One region of the Streptomyces sp. NPDC044002 genome, then DNA from elsewhere that is predicted to be linked to it. Evidence: riboswitches for the same ligand, from Rfam matches in the RefSeq annotation. Region 1 holds a riboswitch; the other holds the start of a gene.
What was found. A riboswitch is a leader RNA that binds a small molecule or an ion and turns the genes downstream of it on or off. The one in region 1 is predicted to bind glycine.

Region 1 (10,326 bases):
AGGCGCTGGACCTCCTTCTTGACGCCGCCCTCGGGCGTGACGCCCTGGAGCTTGAAGGGGGCCGAGACGATCGCGCCGACCGTGTGGCGCGGGTTCAGGGAGCCGTACGGGTCCTGGAAGATCATCTGCACGTCGCGGCGCAGCGGGCGCATGCCGGCCACGCCGAGGTGGGTGATGTCCTTGCCCTCGAACTCGATCCGGCCGCCGGTCGGCTCCAGCAGCCGCGTGATGAGGCGGCCCATCGTCGACTTGCCGCAGCCGGACTCGCCGACGACGCCGAGGGTCTCACCCCGGCGGACGTCGAAGTCGATCCCGTCGACGGCCTTGACGGCGGCGGTCTGCCGGCGCAGCAGCCCCTTGTTGATGGGGAAGTGCTTGACCAGGCCGGTGACCTTCAGCAGCGGCTCCGCCTCGGCCACGGCCGTACCCGCCGCCGCGTCCTGGGCGGCGGTGTCGGTGTCCTTCTTCATGTCCGTCACAGCTTCGGCGCAATCTCTTCGGTCCAGATCCGGGTCCGCTCCTCCTGCGACATGTGGCAGGCGGACCAGTGCCGGCTGTCGTCCTGGGTCAGCTCGGGCCGCTGGGTGCGGGTGATGCCCCCCTTGGGCACGTCGGCGTAGGGGCACCGGGGGTTGAACGCGCAGCCGCTCGGGATGTTGATGAGGCTGGGCGGCGAGCCCTTGACCGGGATCAGCCGCTCGGTCTGGTCGCGGTCGATGCGCGGCATGGAGCCGAGCAGTCCCCAGGTGTAGGGGTGGCGGGGCTCGTAGAAGACCTTCTCGGCGGTGCCGCGCTCGACGCACCGGCCGCCGTACATCACGAGGATCTCGTCGGCCATCTCGGCGACCACGCCGAGGTCGTGCGTGATCATGATGACCGCGGAGCCGAACTCCTTCTGCAGGTCGCGGATCAGGTCGAGGATCTGCGCCTGGACGGTGACGTCGAGGGCGGTGGTCGGCTCGTCCGCGATGAGCAGTTCGGGGTTGTTGACGAGTGCCATCGCGATCATCGCGCGCTGGCGCATGCCGCCGGAGAACTCGTGGGGGTACGCGTCCACGCGCCGGTGGGGCTCCGGGATGCCGACGCGGTCGAGCATCTCGACGGCGCGGGCGCGGGCCTTCTTCTTGTCGACGTCGTGGTGGGTCCGGTACGCCTCGACGATCTGCTTGCCGACCGAGTAGTACGGGTGCATCGCGGACAGCGGGTCCTGGAAGACCATCGCCATCTTGCGGCCGCGGAGCCGGCGCACGTGGTCGGCGTCGGCGCTGACCAGGTCCTCGCCGTCGAGCACGACCTCGCCGGAGATGTTCGGGCGGCTGCGGGCGTTGCCGGTGCGGTGCAGGCCCATGATGGCCAGCGAGGTCACCGACTTGCCGGAGCCGGACTCGCCGACGATGCCGAGGGTCTTGCCGCGCTCCAGGTCGAAGGTGAGGCCGTCCACGGACTTGACCAGGCCGTCGTCGGTCGGGAAGTGGACCTTGAGGTCGCGCACGGAGAGGAAGGGGGCCGCGTCGGGCGCGCCGCCCTGCTCGGGCACGAAGGCCGGCTGGTCGGAATCGTTCTTGGTCACGTCAGCCTCACGCGCGGGTCGATGACGGCGTACAGCAGGTCCACGATCAGGTTGGCGAGGACCACGAACAGGGCGGCGAGCAGGGTGACGCCCATGATCACGGGAAGGTCGCCGGCGCTGATGGCGGCCACTGCGGCCGTGCCCAGGCCCTGGAAGTTGAAGGTGGTCTCGGTGAGCACCGCGCCGCCGAGGAGGCCGCCGAGGTCCAGGCCGAACATGGTGACGACCGGGGTGAGCGTGGAGCGCAGGGCGTGCTTGCGGATGACCACGCCCTCCTTGAGGCCCTTGGCGCGGGCGGTGCGGATGTAGTCCTCGCCCATGACCTCCAGCATGGTCGCCCGGGTGATGCGGGCGTAGGTCGCGGCGAAGAGGAAGGCCAGGGTGACCCAGGGCAGGATCATGCTGTTGAGCCAGGCCAGCGGATCCTCGGTCAGGGGCTTGTAGTTGGAGACGTCCAGCCAGCCGAGGCTGTAGACGAAGATCGCGGGAGCCACCATGCCGGTGAAGAAGATCGGCAGGGAGACGCCGGCGAGCGCGCCGACCATGACGGTGCGGTCGACGGCGGTGCGGCGTTTGAGTGCGGAGATCACGCCCGTGGCGACGCCGGCGATCACCCAGAGCACGGCCGCCCCGAGGGCGAGCGAGAGGGTGACCGGGATGCGGTCCATCATGGTCTCCCAGACGGGCGCCTCGGTCTTGAAGGAGTAGCCGAAGCAGGGGGCCGCACAGTGGGTGATCTCGGTGCCGCCGTCGTAGTCGCGGCCGGCGAAGATGCCCTTGACGAAGAGCAGGTACTGCTCGGAGATGGGCTTGTCGAAGCCCATCTTCACGCGGATGCCCGCCAGGGCGGTCTCGTTGGTCTCCCGGCCTGCGTACATGAGCGCGGGATCGCTGCCGGTCAGCTTCGGGACCGCGAAGAAGATGCCGAAGGTGACCACGGAGACCACCAGCAGCGTGGCGGCGACGTTGAACAGCCGCCGTATGAGGTAGACGAGCACTGCAGTCGGCCGCCCGGGGCTGGTGGCCGCCGCCCCTCGTGGGGACGGCGGCCAGCGCCTGCGGCCTTCACCTGCCCTTCGGACTAGCGCATGTGCGGTGAAGGCACTTACTTACGTGCTGAGTTGCGGGTTGCGTGCCCGGCGGTCGGCCGGGCCGCCTGCTGCTACTGCTTGATGCCCACGGTGGCGAGGTCGATCTTGCCGAAGGACTCGTTGAAGAAGACGTTCGTCAGGCGCGGGTTGTGGTAGACGAGGGCCTTGTCGAAGTTGATCGGCAGGTAGAGCGCCTTGTCCATGACCTTCTTGTTGATCTCCGTGTAGAACGGAGCGGCAGCCTCCGGGGTCGCGGCGGCAGCGGCCTTGTCGAACAGGCCGTTGATCTCCGTGTCGTTGACCTCGGTGTAGTTGTTGTTGCCGTTCGGCAGGATGAACGATCCGTCGACCAGCGGCTGCAGGAAGCCCGCGCCGGAGTTGTAGTCGGCGCCCCAGCCCATGACGATGATGCCGTAGCCCTTCTTCTTCACGTTCTCGGGCGAACCGATCGTGGAGGAGGAGAGCTTGCCGTCGAACTGGTCGATCGTCGCCTTGATGCCGACCTTGGCGAGCGAGGCCTGCAGGGACTCGGCCGTCTTCACCTCGGGGGCGCGGTTGTTGCGCACGGCGATGACGGTCTCGAAGCCGTCGGGCTTGCCACAGGCCTTGAGGGCCGCCTTGGCCTTGGCCTCCTGCGGCTTGCCCTTCGTCAGGCTGAAGGGGTCGTAGGCCTTGTCTGAGCCGGGGACGCCGGCCGGCAGCATGTTCGCGCCGAGGTCACCGCTGGTCGGGCCGCCGCGGGCGGTCTGGAGGGACTTCGGGTCGGCCGCGTAGATGACGGCCTTGCGGCACTCGATGTTGTCGAACGGCGCGACCGTCTGCGGGAAGGCGAAGTAGCGGATGTAGCCCGTGAACGGGTTGTCCGCGTTGGCCTTGAGCTTCTCGTCCTTGAGGATCTTGTTCTTCGCGGCCTGCTGGACACCGGTGCCGTCGACGGCCATGTCGATGTCGCCCGAGAGCAGGCGCTGGTCCATGTCGTCCGGGTTGGTGGTGACCGTGAAGGAGACCTTGTCCGGCAGACCCTTGCGGATCGGGTCCGTCTTCGGGTCCCAGTTCTCGTTGCGGACGAAGGTCGCGCCCTTGCCGGCGGTGAAGCTCTCGACCTTGTAGGGGCCCGTGGATATGGGCTTGTTGGTGTACGTGGCACCCGTGTCCTTGCCCGCCGGGACCGGCGAGGAGGACGGCATGGCCAGCAGGTAGCTGAAGTCGGAGTTCGCGCTCGCCAGGTTGAAGACGATCGTCTTGTCGTCCGGCGTCTCGACGGTCTTCAGACCCATCTTGTTCGGGTCGGTGTCCTTGTACGGGCCGGGGTACTTCTGGCCCTGGTCCAGGAGGTCGATCAGGTAGGTCGGACCGCCGGACAGGACGTCCTGCGCGAAGACGCGCTCGACGCCGTACTTGATGTCCTTCGAGGTGATCGGCGTACCGTCCTCGAACTTCACCCCGTCCTTGAGCTTCAGGGTGTAGGTCTTGCCGTCGTTGCTGATGACCGGCAGGGCCTCGGCGAGGTCGGGGACGACCTTCGTTCCGTCCTTGCCCGGCTTGGCGTCGTAGGCCAGCAGGCTGCGGACGTAGAGGCGCTGCATGTTCCAGACGAAGCCGTAGTAGGCGCGCGCCGGGTCGAGGTAGTCGACGTCCTGCGGGGACCAGAGCTTGAGCTCGCCGCCCTTGGCGTCGGAGGGGTTGATCACGGCGGTGGCGGCGCCGCTGTAGCCCTTGCCGCTGTCGCCGTCGGCCTTGTCGTCCTTCTTCGCCCCGTTGTCACCGCACGCGGCGGTCATCGAGAGCGCGGCGATCACAGCGGTGATCGCGAGGGCCTGCTTTCTGCGGGTCACGTTGTCCAACCTCCATAGGTGGTGAATCGAAGAAGCGGTTCAGCTGCCCTTGGGGTCGAGTGCGTCACGCAGCCCGTCCCCGAAGAGGTTGAACGCCAGGACGGTGATGAAGATCGTCATACCGGGAACCACCATGTACATGGGGTCGTCCTGGTAGATGGGGACGGCGTCGGAGAGCATCTTTCCCCAGGAAGCGGTGGGCGGCTTGACGCCGGCACCCAGGAAGCTGAGGGCCGCTTCGGTCAGGATGTTGGTCGGGATGATCAGCGTGGCGTACACGAGGATCGGCGCGACCAGGTTCGGCAGCAGCTCCTTGAGGAGGATGTAGCCGCGCCCGGCTCCGAGGCTGCGCGCCGCCTCGACGTACTCGCGCTCCCGCAGGGAGATCGTCTGGCCCCGGACGATGCGGCCGATGTACGGCCAGCCGAAGAAGCCGATGACGAGGATGAGCACGCCCATCCGGACGCCCGAACCCTCGAACCCCCACACGGAGTTGGGGACCACGGAGACCAGGGCGATGGTGAACAGCAGCTGGGGGAAGGCCAGCAGCAGGTCCATCAGGCGGCTGATGATCCCGTCCACCCAGCCGCCGAGGAAGCCGGCGAGGGCGCCCAGGAGGCTGCCGAGGACGACCGAGACGAAGGCCGCCAGGAAGGCGACGACCAGCGAGATGCGGGCGCCGTAGACGATCCGGCTGAACACGTCGCGCCCGTTGGTCGGTTCGACGCCCAGCAGGAAGTCGGAGCTGATGCCGCCGAAGGATCCGAGCGGCGTGCCCAGGTCCGGATCGATCATGTCCTCGTGGAACTCGTTGGGGTCGTGGCCCAGCAGGCTCACGATCAGCGGCGCGAAGACCGCCACCAGGATCAGGAGGATCACGATCACGCCGCCGGTCAGCGCGACCTTGTCGCGCTTGAGCCGCATCCAGGCGATGCGGCCGGGCGAGCGGCCTTCGATGGCCTTGGCAGGGACTTCGGCTACGGACACGGGTGCGGGCGTTTCCGCGTCCGTGTCGTGCAGTGGTGCCGTCATCGTGGTGGGGACCCCTCTCGGCCGACCTGTGGGTCGGCCCATGCCCGCCGCTGTGGCGGCGTTGGTGCGGAGTGGCGCTCCAGTGCTCGGGGCACGTGAACGCGTACGAGGTGCGAGGTGCTGGCTGTGCTGGCAGTGCGGCCGTGCTGTGGGTGGAGCAGGGTGCGGTGCGTGCGGTGCGGTGCAGCTGAGGTGCGGGAAGTGCGGAAGCGCCGCGTCGGGACGAGCGGCGAGGTCCACGTGCCGAACCGCGTCCTGGAGGACTGACCGGCTCTTGGGTGGGGAGTCTTCATCGGGCGCTCGACCAGCCGCCAGACCCGCAGATGAATGGATGCGCAACCGTGATCTGACGCCGGGGTTCCCGTTATCCGGACTCCGCTCACGGCTCAGCGGAGCAAGACCGTCCGTTCGGTACGCAAACGGACATCACGGCCAACTCCGGGGAGGAGTGCGCCAATTGGGCGCCCACCTGCGGCGAAATCCGGACAAGACGAAGGCCGCCGGGAACCGTGGTTCCCGGCGGCCTGGTGTCCGTCGGAGGGGGTCGTCCCAGAGTGCGGGCGCACCCCGGCAATCCCTGTAGGAAGCTCGGGGAACGCGTCCCCGCAGCGCCCGCGGGGGCTCAGTAGGCGGCCGCCTGCCCCTCGCGGTCGTAGAAGGGCCGGGTCTGCGCGCGCAGCCACATCGCCACCGGGTCGTGCTCGTCCGCGAGCGCGACCGTGCACACCGGGACCCCCTCGGGCACGGCGCCGACCGACTGGCGCATCATCTCGCGCACGGACTCCAGCGCGGGCGGCGAGGCGTCGTACAGGTCGAGCCCGACCGCGAGGTACGCGGACCCCAGCGAGGGCTGCACCCAGGCGCGGCGCAGCGACCTCACGGCCGGCGTGCGGTGCGCGTGCTGGGTCAGCAGCCCGTAGAACTGCGGGAGCTCCAGGGACGGCTCGGACAGCCGCAGCGGCCCCGCCGGCATCCGGTCCAGGCCGGTGGCGACCCGGCGCAGGTCGGCCCAGGGGATGCCGAGACCGCCGCCCTGGGCGTGCGGGTTGACCCACAGCCCCCAGCGGTCCGGGTAGAGGGCGCGGGCGATGTCCCGGCCCGTGACCACCTCGTAGCCGCGGTTCCAGCCGCTCGCGGCCAGCTCCTGCGGGGAGGTCACGCAGGGGGCGTAGCCCAGCCCCTCGACCTCCATGCCGCCGTACTGGGCGTCCGGTGAGCCCGGCTGCCCCTGCCACAGGAGCATCCACAGCCTGCCCTCGGCGAGGGCGTGCAGGAATGACTCATAGCTCTCATAGCGCCCGGGAGTCACCTGGCGCAGCATGTGCTCGACCTGCCCGGCCGCGGCCGTGCCTGACGCACTCACCCGGTACCCCTCTTCGTCTTCGTCCGCCCGTCGTCCACACGTCCCGACCAGCTTAAGCGGCGCTACGGGAGGTAGAAGGGGCGTACGCGCTCACGAATCCACTCCGTGACCGGGTCCTCGGCGGCGTCCAGCAGGATCAACTGCACCGGCCAGGGCGCCGGTACGCGGCCCAGGGCGCGGCCGAGCGCCTCCAGCGGGGCGCTGCGCGACTCGGGATCCCATCCCAGCAGGCGGACGCCGATGTAGAGCTGGGGGTCGCCGCCCTCGACGCTGGCGAGGCAGCGGTGGGCGGCGGCGACGGCCCCGGTGGCCCGGAACTCCTCGGCCGCGGCGGCGAGGAAGTCGACCGGGTCGTCCTGCCAGTCGGGCTCGAAGAGCCGGACCCGGGCTCCGCCGGCCGGACCGTCGAGCTCGGTGCGGCCGGCGCGGCAGAGCTCCGCGACGGCGGCCGGGGGGAGCGGGACCCCGACGGCGCCCTCGGGGTTCACGGCGATGCCGAGCTGCGGGGGCAGGCCGCGGGCGAACTCGACGGCGGGGGCGACCGCGAAGTCCATGGCGGGGCCGGCGGCGATGCGGAACTGGGCCTCGGAGCTGTAGACGGGTACGTACGCGGCTCCGTCGATCAGCATCGTGGGGAGGTCGAGGGAGGCGCTGTCGGGCCCGCCGCCGTTGGGGAGCGGCACCCAGACCTGGCTGCGGCCGAGCGCGTCCATGATCCGCGGGCCCGCGTCCGGCAGGCCGAGCGCCGCCCCGAGCACCTGCTCCAACTCGTTCGCCGGCCAGCCGTTGCCTTGCGCCTGCATCTGCCCGTGCCTCCGTGTGGTTCCGCCCTTGTGTGACCCCGAGGCTATCGGGGGCGGGGCCGCCGTGGCGCCCCGGTCCGCCGCGCGGGCTGCCGCTGCGCGGGCTGCTCCCCGCCCCGCCCTTCGCCCGTTCCCCGGGGCGCTGCCCCGGACCCCCTGGGGGCTCCGCCCCCAGACCCCCGCGCCTCAAACGCCGGCGAGGCTGGATTCTCCAGCCCGCGCGGCGATTGAGCGCAACGGGGTCAGGGGCCGAACGTGATCCGGGTCAGGGCGGCGGCCGACGGCCGGTCCAGGAGGGTGACCGAGGCGCAGCCGCGCGGGGTGCGCCCGGCTTCCGCGGAGCGCAGGAGGCGGGACACCGCCCCCCGGTGCCGCGCGAAGGCGTACGCCGACACCCGCCGCCCCCGGACCGCCTGCCCGGACAGCGCCTCCTCGGGGGTGGTGTCCAGCAGCAGCAGGTGCAGCCCCCGCCCCCGCCGCCGGGCGACGGCGGCCAGCAGGCCCCGCACCCACGGCTGGGTGCCGCAGTCGTGGACCACCACAGAGGCGCCGGAGCGCAGCTCGCGCCACAGCCCCCCGTAGTGCGCGGCGCGGACCAGCGGCCGGTACACCGCGTACGGCAGCCCGGACGGCATCCGGCGCTCCCAGCGCTCGCGGGTGTCCTGCGAGTCGATGGCGGCTTCGGCGGCCCGCTTGATCAGGGTGCTCTTGCCGCCGCCGGGCAGCCCGGACACCACCACGATGTCCCCGGCGGCGTACCTCAGCCGGTGCGGCCGCGCGGGCCGTCCGCGCAGGTCGCGGACGGGTCCGCCGGCGGCCGGCGCGGGCCGGGCGGTGTTCCGCCGCTCCGGGGCCGCCCCGACCGCGCCTGTAGTCGTCGCCACTCCGAGTCTCCGCACAGTGATCGTCTCCCCCGAATCGGGCCGCGAGGGCCCCATGCCCACTGAATGTAAAGAGACGGTAATCCGACGGCCCCGGTTGCGGCCGGGCGTTCCACAGCGCGGACGGCCGGCCCCGTCCGGACCGCACGTTCTTCCGGGCCCCACTGCCCTCCCCCGCCCGTCCCGTGCAATGATGTGCGCCATCTGGACACCAAACTGCATACCGGCCGCTTGAATCCGCGCGGGAGAGTCCCGGCAGGCCGCGAGGCCGTGCCCGGGCGCCGAAGGAGCAAGTACCTCCCTTGAATCTCTCAGGCCCCGTACCGCGTGGATGAGGCAGATCTGAAAAGCGAGCCCCGCCGCGTCCGTCCCCGACGGCCGCCCGGCGCGTGCTCCACCCAAGGTGCAAGTCGGCGTTCCCCCTCCGGGAACTCTCGGCGAACCTCTCAGGTTCCGATGACAGATGGGGAGGAACCTCCTCGTCATGTCATGCCCTGGGACCCGGGAGCCACACCCATGAGCACTGCCCCCCGCCTGACCGCGCTCGACGCGCTGCACCGCTCGCTCGGTGCGACCATGACCGACTTCGCGGGCTGGGACATGCCGCTGCGCTACGCCAGTGAGCGCGACGAGCACAACGCCGTACGCACCAAGGCCGGCCTCTTCGACCTGTCCCACATGGGTGAGATCACCCTGACCGGCCCGGAGGCCGTGAAGGCGCTGGACTACGCGCTCGTCGGGAACATCTCCACCGTCGGCGTCGGCCGCGCCCGCTACACGCACATCTGCCAGGAGGACGGCGGGATCGTCGACGACCTGATCGTCTACCGCCTCGGCGAGACCGAGTACATGGTCGTCGCCAACGCCTCCAACGCCCAGGTCGTGCTGGACGCGCTCACCGAGCGCGCGGCCGGCTTCGACACCGAGGTCCGCGACGACCGTGACGCGTACGCGCTGATCGCCGTCCAGGGCCCGGAGTCCCCCGGCATCCTGAAGTCCCTCACGGACGCCGACCTGGACGGCCTGAAGTACTACGCCGGCCTGCCGGGCACCGTCGCGGGCGTGCCCGCGCTGATCGCCCGCACCGGCTACACGGGTGAGGACGGCTTCGAGCTGTTCGTCTCCCCCGAGCACGCCGTGGAGCTGTGGCAGGCGCTGACCGAGGCGGGCGAGGACGCCGGTCTGGTGCCGGCCGGCCTGTCCTGCCGCGACACGCTGCGCCTGGAGGCGGGCATGCCGCTGTACGGGCACGAGCTGACCACCGCGCTGACCCCCTTCGACGCCGGGCTGGGCCGGGTCGTGAAGTTCGAGAAGGAGGGCGACTTCGTCGGCCGCGCCGCCCTGGAGGCCGCCGCCGAGGTCGCCGCCACCAAGCCGCCGCGCAAGCTGGTCGGCCTGGTCGCCGAAGGCCGCCGCGTCCCGCGTGCCGGCTTCCCCGTCGTCGCGGGCGGCGAGGTCATCGGCGAGGTGACCTCCGGCGCCCCCTCCCCGACGCTGGGCAAGCCGATCGCGATGGCGTACGTCGACGCGGAGCACGCCGCGCCCGGCACCTCCGGCGTCGGCGTCGACATTCGCGGTACGCATGAGCCGTACGAGGTCGTGGCCCTGCCCTTCTACAAGCGGCAGAAGTAACCCTCGTACCGGGTCCCCCCGTCTCAGCACGCAAGACCACCGTTCGTATCCACCTCCCCGCATCCAGGAGAATCAGGTCATGAGCAACCCCCAGCAGCTGCGTTACACCAAGGAGCACG
Region 2 (10,326 bases), on a different contig from region 1:
GTCCGCGTCCACCTCGCCGTCGTCGGCGGTCTTGACGACGACGACCTTCATGCCGGCCATCACGGCGCTGGCGGCGTTGGTGCCGTGCGCGGAGGACGGGATGAGACAGATGGTGCGCTGCTCGTCGCCGTTCGCGCGGTGGTAGGCGCGGACGGCCAGCAGGCCGGCGAGCTCGCCCTGGGAGCCGGCGTTCGGCTGGATGGAGACCTTGTCGTAGCCGGTCACCTCGCAGAGACGTTCCTCCAGCTCGTTGATGAGCGTGAGGTACCCCTCGGCCTGCTCGACCGGGGCGAACGGGTGCAGCTGGCCGAACTCGGGCCAGGTCACCGGCTCCATCTCGGTGGTCGCGTTGAGCTTCATGGTGCAGGAGCCCAGCGGGATCATGCCGCGGTCCAGCGCGTAGTCCTTGTCCGAGAGCTTGCGCAGGTAGCGCAGCATCGCGGTCTCGGAGCGGTGCTGGTGGAAGACCGGGTGGGCCAGGTACGCGTCCGAGCGCAGCAGGCCCTCGGGCAGCGTGTCGGCGGTGACCGCGTCCAGGGCCTCGACGTCGGCGGTGACGCCGAAGGCGGCCCAGACCGCTTCGAGGTCGGCGCGGGTGGTGGTCTCGTCGCAGGAGATCGACACGTGGTCGGCGTCGGCCCGGTACAGGTTGACCCCGCCCTCGCGGGCGGCGGCGACGACCTCGGCGGCCTTGCCGGGCACCTTGGCGGTGACGGTGTCGAAGAAGGAGCCGTGCGCCACCTCGACCCCGCCGGCCGTCAGGCCCGCGGCGAGGATGGCGGCGTAGCGGTGGGTGCGGGCGGCGATCGACTTCAGGCCGTCCGGGCCGTGGTAGACGGCGTACATGCCGGCCATGACGGCGAGCAGCACCTGCGCGGTGCAGATGTTGCTGGTGGCCTTCTCGCGGCGGATGTGCTGCTCACGGGTCTGCAGGGCCAGGCGGTACGCCTTGTTGCCGTCCGCGTCCACGGAGACGCCGACGAGGCGGCCGGGCAGCGAGCGGGCGTGCTTGGCCTGGACGGCCATGTAGCCGGCGTGCGGGCCGCCGAAGCCCATCGGGACGCCGAAGCGCTGGGTGGTGCCGACGGCGATGTCCGCGCCCAGCTCGCCCGGGGAGGTCAGCAGGGTCAGGGCGAGCAGGTCGGCGGAGACGGTGACGATCGCGCCGAGCTCGTGCGCCTGGTCGATGACCGGCTTGATCTCGCGGACCGCGCCGGAGGCGCCCGGGTACTGGAGCAGCACGCCGAAGACACCGCGCTCGGCGATCTCGGCCGGGATGCCCTCGGAGAGGTCCGCGACGACGACCTCGACGCCCGTGGGCTCGGCGCGGGTCTCGATCACGGCGATGGTCTGCGGCAGCGCGTCGGCGTCGACGAGGAAGACCCCGCCCTTGACCTTGCCCACGCGGCGGGCCAGCGACATGGCCTCGGCCGCCGCGGTGCCCTCGTCCAGCAGGGAGGCGCCGGACGTCGGCAGACCGGTCAGGTCGGCGACGAGGGTCTGGAAGTTGAGCAGCGCCTCCAGGCGGCCCTGCGAGATCTCCGGCTGGTACGGGGTGTAGGCCGTGTACCAGGCCGGGTTCTCCATGACGTTGCGCAGGATCACCGGCGGGGTGAAGGTCCCGTAGTAGCCGAGACCGATCATGGAGGAGAGCACCTGGTTGCGGTCGGCGAGCGAGCGGAGCTCGGCCAGCACCTCGGCTTCGGTGCGCGCCTCGGGCAGGTTCAGCGCCCCGGCGGTCTTGATCACATCCGGTACCGCGGCGGCGGTCAGCTCGTCGAGGGAGCCGTAGCCCACCTGGGCGAGCATCTTGGCCTGCGCTTCGGCGTCCGGGCCGATGTGGCGCTGCTCGAAGGGGATGCCCCGCTCGAGCTGGGAGAGCGGAATGCGGTTGGCGGTCATAACGGAGGCCTCCTGGTCGTATGACCTGCGAGGGGCACCACGGCGCGGGCACCCGGACGGCCTCCCCCTCTGTCATCTCAACCTGAGAGCTTCACCGGAGTCGCGGGGTTCTCCCGAGAGCTCCGGCTTTCACCGTCGGTGAGGGGAAAGTACCGGTACTGCGGTCCCGGGACCTGCCCCTGCTTTCCAGAGTGGCCTCGTCACGTGCGGTACGTATGCCTGAGAGATTCCGGGGAGGATTTGCTCCTTCGGCGCCTCCGTCGTACTCACTCGGAGGACTCTCCCGCACAGGGTCAACAGCCGTCACCCAGCCTACCAGCGACGTTCTCGACCCTCCCTCGAGTGGCCCCCTCTCGAAATATGCACTTCTGTAGTCATTACGGATGAGCTGTGCATCACTGCGACCGTACGGAGGGACCGTGCAGACCGACATCGATCCCCGCAGCCTGATCGGCCGCAAGGCGTTCGACCGCAACGGCGCCAAGATCGGCACCGTGGACGAGGTCTACCTCGACGACGCCACGGGCGTCCCGGAGTGGGCCGCCGTCCGGACGGGCCTCTTCGGCCGCGACGCCTTCGTCCCCCTGGAACCCAGCGAAGTGGTGGACGACGCCCTGCGCGTGCCCTTCGAACGCTCCCTGATCAAGGACGCCCCCGACTTCGGGGTCGGCCGCCACCTCTCCCCCGAACAGGAGCTCCAGCTCTACCACCACTACGGCCTGGACGTGGCCCTCCCCTCCGACTTCCAGCGCCCCCACCCCCAGGACACCCCTTAGGGCGTGTCCCTGCCCACCAGGGGCAGCGGGTCGGACGGCTCCAGTTCCGGGTCGTCCAGCAGGAACGTGCGGACCCGGCCCGGGGGCGATCCGGGCCGCTCGAACCGTACGGTCACCCGCCCGACCCCGCTGCCCTGCACCCACCCCGGCCCGAACACCGCGTGGTGGACGTCGCTGCCCGCCGCCCAGTGCCGCACGGGAACGGCCCCGGTGCCCTCCAGGGCCGCCGCGGGCGCCTCCGGGGGCCCGCCTTCCGGGGCGGCCCCGGCGGCGTCCTCCCCGGGGCCCTGCGGCTCCGCCGCCTCCCCCTCTGCGGCGGCCTGCGCCTGGGCGAAGAGGTCCTCCTGGGTGTAGTCGGCGAGCCCCGTCACCCCCACCCCCAGCAGCCGCACCCCGCCGGTGGTGTCCACGCCCTCCAGCAGCCGCGCGGCCGCCTCCCTCACCACCGCCGGGTCGTCGGTGGGGCCCCGCAGCGTCTCGGAGCGGGTCAGGGTCGAGAAGTCGTACCGGCGCACCTTGAGGACGATGGTCCGCCCCGAGTGGCCCGAGGCGCGCAGCCGGCCCACGCAGCGGTCGGCGAGCCGCTGCACCTCGTACCGGATCCGCACCCGGTCGTGCAGGTCCACGTCGAAGGTGTCCTCCACGGAGACGGACTTCGCGTCCCGCTCGGCGACCACCGGCCGGTCGTCGAGCCCCAGGGCCATCCGGTACAGGCCGACGCCGTGCGCCCGGCCCACCATCCGCACCAGCTCGTCCTCGCCCGCCTCGGCCAGCTCCCCCACGGTGGTGATCCCGGCCCGGCGCAGGTGCTCCCCGGTGGCCGGCCCCACCCCGGGGAGGGTGCGCACCGACATGGGCGCGAGGAGCTCGCGCTCGGTGCCCGGTTCGATCAGCAGCAGCCCGTCGGGCTTGGCCTCCTCGGAGGCGATCTTGGCCAGCATCTTGGACCCGGCCAGCCCCACCGAGCCGCTGAGGCCGGTGAGGGCCGTGATGCCGGCCCTCAGCCGCTCCCCCGTGGCGCGGGCGCCCGCCGCGTCGAAGGCCGCTCCGCCCGCCTCCAGGTCCACGAAGGCCTCGTCCAGGCTGAGCGGCTCCACCAGCGGCGACAGCTCCCGCAGCAGGCCCATGACCAGCTCGCTGACCTCGCGGTACAGGGTGAAGCGCGGGATCAGGTAGGCGCCGTTCGGGCAGAGGCGGCGGGCCTGCGCGGTGGGCATCGCCGAATGCACCCCGAACCGCCGGGCCTCGTAGGAGGCGGTGGCGACGACCCCGCGCGGCCCGAGCCCTCCGACGATCACGGCCTTCCCGCGCAGGCTGGGCTTCGACGCCTGCTCCACGGAGGCGTAGAAGGCGTCCATGTCCAGGTGGAGGATGGTCGGGGCGGATCTCACGGCACCGATGCTGCCCTACCCCACTGACAACGCGGTGATCACCGGCCCGGGCCCCGCCGCGGGGCGCGGCCGGCGGCCCGCACGGCGGGGCCCGGACGGCCGGGTCTGCTGGCCGGATCGGCCGCCCGGGTTCGGCCGCCCGGGTTCAGACGGCCCGGTTCCTGCGGGCCGCGAGCTCGTCGGCCGGGTTGTGGCCGACCAGGGTCTCCCCGGTGTCCACGCGCTCCCCGTGCAGCTGCGACAGCGCGTTCTCGACGTCGCGCCAGACGACGCCCACCGCGATGCCGAAGACGCCCTGTCCGCCCTGGAGCAGGCTCACGACCTGGTCCGGCGAGGTGCACTCGTACACGGTCGCGCCGTCGCTCATCAGCGTCATGCGCTCCAGGTCGGAGAAGCCCCGGTCCCGCAGGTGCTGCACGGCGGTGCGGATGTTCTGCAGCGCCACCCCGGTGTCCAGGAAGCGCTTGACGATCTTCAGGACGACCACGTCGCGGAAGCTGTACAGCCGCTGGGTGCCCGACCCGTACGCGGGCCGCACGCTCGGCTCCACGAGTCCGGTGCGCGCCCAGTAGTCGAGCTGCCGGTACGTGATGCCCGCGGCGGCGCACGCCGTCGGTCCGCGGTAGCCGACCTGCTCGGACGCCGGGCCTTCGCTCACCGGTCCGACCGGCGGGGCCGCCGGCTGACGGTGCGCGGAACCCGCCGCGCCGCCGTGCACCGGGTACGGTCCACCGTCGCTCCGCGCGGGGGTGCCCCCGGTCGTACCGTCGCCCGTGATCCTCACGCCGACCCTCCGTCCTTGACCTGCCACCTTGAAGGTAGGCAGTGACCAGGGGTGCGTCAACGATCGCCACACTCGGCACGCCGAGTGATAATCACCCTGAGAGTGGTTTCCCGTACCCCGTTGCGGGGAAAGGCTACTCGAATGGGCTGACAGTTCCCGGTGGACGGCACGGCCGCCGGCGCGGCTACTGGGGGCCCGTGCCGAAGTCCTCGGGAGAGATCTGGTCGAGGAACTCGCGGAACTTCTCCACCTCGTCCTCCTGCTCGTCGGGAATGGCGATTCCGGCGTCGTCCAGCACGCCGTCACTGCCGTAGATCGGCGTTCCCGTGCGCAGGGCGAGCGCTATGGCGTCGGACGGCCGCGCGCTCACCTCGACCCCGCTGGCGAAGACCAGCTCCGCGTAGAAGACGCCCTCCCGCAGATCCGTGATCCGGACCTCGGTGAGCTCCTCACCGACCGCCTCCAGCACGTCCTTGAAGAGGTCGTGCGTCAGCGGCCGGGCAGGGGCCATGCCCTGCTGCGCGAAGGCAATGGCGGTCGCCTCCCCAGGACCGATCCAGATGGGGAGGTACCGGTCGCCTCCCACTTCACGCAGGAGCACGATCGGTTGGTTGGAGGGCATTTCCACCCGGACACCCACAACGTCGAGCTCGTTCACACAGCAACCCTAGGACCTGCCCGGCAGGTTTGGGTAGTCGGGGCCCCACCGGGACCCGTCCGCTCAGTGCGGACGGAGCCCGAGAGCCGTCTGCACCAAGGCCTCGTGGAGCCTGACGGAGAGCCCCGCGAGTTCCCTCATCGTTGCTTCCGCGTGCGCCCTGGTCTGCGGATTGCGGTGCCTGCGCAGCGGGGCTACGAGCTGTTCCACCAGACCGGCCTCCCGGTCCGCCGCCGCCTTCATGCCGCGCAGGTGGCGCGGTTCCAGGCCGAACCGGCCGAGATCCGCGATCAGCCGGGCCACGACGAGCGTCCCGGCGTCGAACCCGCCGCCCGGCGCCTCCGAGACGAGCCCGTACGACTCCCACTCGACGAGCTGCGCCTCGTCCGCCTCGGCGGCCGCGATCAGCTCGGCCCGCCCCACCCGGGCCGCCGCCGGCGGCTCGTCGGCCGCCTCCGCGTACCCGGCGGAGGACTGTGCGCCGTCCACGGACTCCCCGTGCACGGCAGGCCCGGGGATCCGGATCTGCTCACCCCGGTCGAGCGCGTCCAGCTGCTCCCGGATGACCTTCAGCGGGAGGTAGTGGTCACGCTGGAGGCGCAGGATGCGCGCGAGGCGTTCCACGTCCTCCGTGCTGAACTTGCGGTATCCGGAAGGCGTGCGCCGGGGTTCGACCAGGCCCTCCGCCTCCAGGAAGCGGATCTTCGAGATCGTGACTTCGGGGAACTCGTCCCGCAGCGTGGTCAGCACCGTGCCGATGCTGACCAGCTGCCCGGCCGAGCCGGCGGTGCCGTTCTTGGGGGCACCGCCCGTCGGGGTACGCAGCATGGAACCTTCCCTGGGGTCCCCCCGGAGGGTGTCCGGGGGTGGGGTTCCCCCCGGACGGTGTCCGAGGGGGTCAGACGCCCCGCAGGCTCGCGTAGAAGACCAGCCGGTACTTGCCGATCTGCACCTCGTCACCGTTGTGCAGGGCGACGGACTCGATCGGCTCGCGGTTCACGTACGTGCCGTTGAGGCTGCCCACGTCGGCGACGGTGAAGCCGCCCTCCGGGCTCCGGCGGAATTCGACATGCAGGCGGGACACGGTGATGTCGTCCAGGAAGATGTCGCTCTGCGGGTGCCGGCCCGCAGTCGTCAGTTCGCCGTCCAGCAGGAACCGGCTGCCCGAGTTGGGGCCGCGCCGCACAATCAGCAGGGCGGAACCGGGCGGCAGCGCCTCCACCGCGGCCTGGGCCTCGGGAGAGAGCGAGGACGGCGCGTGCTGGCCCGACCCCTCGGCCTCGTAGGCCTCCAGGCCCGAGATCGAGATCGTGGACGTGGTCTCCGAAGCGCGCTCCGGCGTCAGGCCCGGCCGCAGCGGCGCCCCGCAGTTGGAGCAGAAACGGCTCGCGGCGTCGCTGCGGTGACCGCACCGGCCGCACGTCTGCTCGGCCGACATGGACGGCTCCTCGCGCCGCGGCTGCCCCGCGGAGGCACTGGTGGCATAGGGGTCAGAGGCAAACCCTCCACCCGCACTAGAGGTTGATGGTTCACCGAAACCTATGCGTCCGGAACCAGCCGGGTCAACGGACGACGCGCCGCGCCCGCCCGCATTGTCACCCGGGCCGGCCACCTCGTCGCGGAAGAGCGGCCTGTCGCCCTGCCCTTCCCCTTCCGGCTGCCCCGCGCGGTGCCGCGCCGCACCGCTTTCCTCGTTCTTCTTCTTGCCGAACAACTTCTCAAACAACTTCACGGGCGATTCCCCTTGACCGAAACAGACCCGCCCGTGGGGCAGGACGAACTCTGCATGCACACACCTGCCGACCCGGACATTCTGACAACGTCCGTAACCACCAGACAGTTTCCACCACGCACGGCGACTTCCGTGCGTCGACCCCCCGCAGGCGTCGGCCCGCGTGAGCCTGTCCACATTCCGCTACGCATCACGGCGATGACGACCGAGCGTAGTCAGGCTGCTTCGCAGCCCGCAAGGCATCCACAACGATCTTCGCCGACCGTGTGACGGCGACCGTGGCCTGTTCCTTCTCCATCGTCTGCACCACACCTCCCGGGATGTTCAGCGCGGGCTCCAGATCCTGCGGTTTGCCGATCACCTTGAACTCATAGGGCTGTGTGATCTTCTTACCGTCGATCCCGACCCCGCCTCCCTCGTCGGAGAAGTACGAGCCGGCCACGACGCGCACGCCGTTGATCTGGATCGCCTCCGCCCCGGCCGCCCGCAGCTCCTGGAGGGTGTCCAGCAACTGGTCGGACCTCACCTGGCCCTTGGTGTCGGTGATCCGCAACGTGATCCCCGGGCCCTGTGCGGCCACCGTACCGGCCAGGATGCCCAGTTGGCGCTCCTTCTCAACCGTCTGACGGCGGGCCTCTTCCGCCTGGTTGGAACTGCTCTGCAGCTCCTTGCGCTGGTCGTCCAGCCGCTGCTTCTCGTCCTCCAGCCGCTGGGTGCGCCCGTCCAGCTCGTCGAGGATCCGTACGAGGTCCTCCTGCCGGGCACCGCGCAGCGGGGCGCTGGAGTCGCTGTTGGACCGGACCTGGATCGCCAGCCCGAGACCCAGGACGAACAGCAGCAGCGCGACGATCAGTTGGGCCCGGCTGAACCTGGGCGGCCACAGCCCGGCGGCCAGGCGCTGCCGCCCGGTCTCCTGCGGCGGCTCCTGGGACCCGGGCTGCGCCGCGGGCGCGGGCTGCACCGACGGCTGCGGCTGCTGCGCCGACGGCTGCGGCTGCGGCTGCGGCTGCGGCTTCGACGGGCCGGGGACGTCCGGCTCCTCCGGCGGGGTGTTCTCCGTGCTCATCGGCGTCACGCCCGGAAGACGTGCCGGCGGATGGCCGCGGCGTTGGAGAAGATCCGGATGCCGAGGACGACGACCACACCCGTCGACAGCTGCGAGCCGACGCCCAGCTTGTCGCCGAGGAAGACGATCAGCGCGGCGACGACCACGTTCGACAGGAACGACACCACGAAGACCTTGTCGACGAAGATCCCGTCCAGCATCGCGCGCAGACCGCCGAACACCGCGTCGAGCGCGGCGACCACGGCGATCGGCAGATAAGGCTCCACCACGGCCGGCACCTCGGGCCGGACCAGAAGCCCGACCACCACTCCGGCCAAGAGGCCCAGTACCGCGATCACGATGCACCCTTCTTCGGCTCTGCTGCTGTGGCTGTGCGGACGGTCAGGCTCGACGCCGCGGGCAGCCGTACCTCGTCCATCGGGGTCAGGCTGTAGCGGATCCCGTAGCTCTCCTGGAGGACGTGCAGGTACTGACCGTCCACGGAGTCCTGGAACGTGGTCCCGAGCCGCTTCTTGTCGCCCACCGCGAGGACCTCGTAGGGCGGCACCAGCGGCTTGTTGTCGACCAGTATCGCGTCACCCGCGGCCCTGATCGCCGACAGCGCCGTCAGCCGCTGACCGTTGATCGAGACGGCCTCGGCGCCCGCCTGCCAGAGTCCGTTGACGATCCGCTGCATGTCCCGGTCGCGGACCCGGCCGGTGTTCGAGAACCCGGCGCTCTCGCGCGGACCGCCACCGCCGCCCGACGAGGCACCCTTGGCATCGTCCACCACCAGCTTGACGCCGGGACCGTGCACCTCGGTTGCACCCGCCAGCAGTTCCACCAGCCGGCCCCGCTCCCCGACCTGCTGTTTCAGCGCGGCGCGCTGCCGGTCGGCGACCTCGGTCCGCAGCCGCTCGGTCTCCCGCTCCAGGGCCTCGGCGTGGTCGTCCGCCCGCTGCACCCGGTCGATCAGCTCCTGGCGCTCCTTGGCCAGTACCGGTGCCGCCACGCGTGCCTGCGCGGCACCGAGCGTGACCACCATCGCGGCGAGCACGAGACCCGCGGCGAGCGCCAGCTTGGCCTTGAGGGTACGGGGCAGCCCCGCCGTGCCGTCCGCCTCGCGCCGGGCCGAGGCTTCCGCATAGCCCTCGTCGAGGCTGTGGTCCATCACGTGGGTCAGCAGCGACATGGACGCGTCCGGGCGCGCGGGCGGTGTGGCCGAACTCCGGTTGTTGGGCGGCTGCGACATGCCGCACATCGTTGCATGTCGCCGCCGCCAACACCCAATGCGTCCGTCCGGCGGGCCGGGCCGGGTCACTCCCCGCACCCGGCCCGCCGGAAGGTCAGTGCTGTCCGGCGCCGTCCACGACCGCGCCCCACTCGTCGAGGAGCGCCTGCGCGGAGGCGTCGTCGGGGCCTTCGGCCCACAGATGGGTGACGGCCTCCGCCGGGTCCGGCAGGACCAGCGCCCACCGCCCGTCGGCCTCGACCACGCGCACCCCGTCGGTGGTGTCCACCTGCCGGTCGCCGGCCGCCTCCACGACCCGCCGCATGACGAGCCCCTTCGCCGCCCACGGCGTGGGCACGTCCCGCTTGAGCACATGCGCGCGCGGGATGCGGGCGTCGATCTGGCTCAGAGTGAGCTGGGTCCGCGCCACCAGCCCGATCAGCTGGACGAAGGCCGCCGACCCGTCGAAGACGCTGCTGAACTCGGGGACGATGAACCCGCCCCGACCGTCCCCGCCGAAGATCGTGGTCTCCTCGCGGCCGACCCGGGTCAGGTCGTCGGGCGAGGTCGTCGTCCACTCCACCTGGGTCCCGTGGTACGCCGCCACCTGCTCGGCGACGCGCGTCGTGGTCACCGGCAGGGCCACCTTGCCGCTGCGCTTCTCGGCGGCGACGAGGTCGAGGAGCACGAGCAGCGCCCGGTCGTCCTCGATGATCCGGCCCCGCTCGTCCACGAGGGAGATCCGCTCGCCCACCGGGTCGAACCGCACGCCGAACGCCGCCCGGGCCGACGCCACGATCTCCCCGA

Region 2: it holds a riboswitch for glycine, as region 1 does, so the genes downstream of both, gcvP (aminomethyl-transferring glycine dehydrogenase) here and gcvT (glycine cleavage system aminomethyltransferase GcvT) in region 1, are expected to answer to the same signal.

The regions. Positions count from the first base shown of each region.
Region 1 is NZ_JBWKEZ010000020.1:892-11,217, forward strand. It holds gene AC07A6_RS17140 (ABC transporter ATP-binding protein) at 1-479, opposite strand, end outside; gene AC07A6_RS17145 (ABC transporter ATP-binding protein) at 476-1,537, opposite strand; gene AC07A6_RS17150 (ABC transporter permease) at 1,567-2,568, opposite strand; gene AC07A6_RS17155 (ABC transporter substrate-binding protein) at 2,733-4,442, opposite strand; gene AC07A6_RS17160 (ABC transporter permease) at 4,536-5,528, opposite strand; gene AC07A6_RS17165 (enhanced serine sensitivity protein SseB C-terminal domain-containing protein) at 6,151-6,891, opposite strand; gene AC07A6_RS17170 (enhanced serine sensitivity protein SseB) at 6,954-7,694, opposite strand; gene AC07A6_RS17175 (AAA family ATPase) at 7,937-8,632, opposite strand; glycine riboswitch at 8,808-8,911, shown strand; gene gcvT (glycine cleavage system aminomethyltransferase GcvT) at 9,092-10,207, shown strand; gene gcvH (glycine cleavage system protein GcvH) at 10,287-10,326, shown strand, end outside.
Region 2 is NZ_JBWKEZ010000022.1:96,463-106,788, forward strand. It holds gene gcvP (aminomethyl-transferring glycine dehydrogenase) at 1-1,902, opposite strand, end outside; glycine riboswitch at 2,100-2,198, opposite strand; gene AC07A6_RS18685 (PRC-barrel domain-containing protein) at 2,322-2,678, shown strand; gene AC07A6_RS18690 (DNA polymerase IV) at 2,675-4,069, opposite strand; gene AC07A6_RS18695 (MerR family transcriptional regulator) at 4,215-4,853, opposite strand; gene AC07A6_RS18700 (bifunctional nuclease family protein) at 5,038-5,511, opposite strand; gene ftsR (transcriptional regulator FtsR) at 5,575-6,339, opposite strand; gene AC07A6_RS18710 (FHA domain-containing protein) at 6,410-7,303, opposite strand; gene AC07A6_RS18715 (DUF881 domain-containing protein) at 7,434-8,309, opposite strand; gene AC07A6_RS18720 (small basic family protein) at 8,315-8,647, opposite strand; gene AC07A6_RS18725 (DUF881 domain-containing protein) at 8,644-9,549, opposite strand; gene AC07A6_RS18730 (mannose-1-phosphate guanyltransferase) at 9,635-10,326, opposite strand, start outside.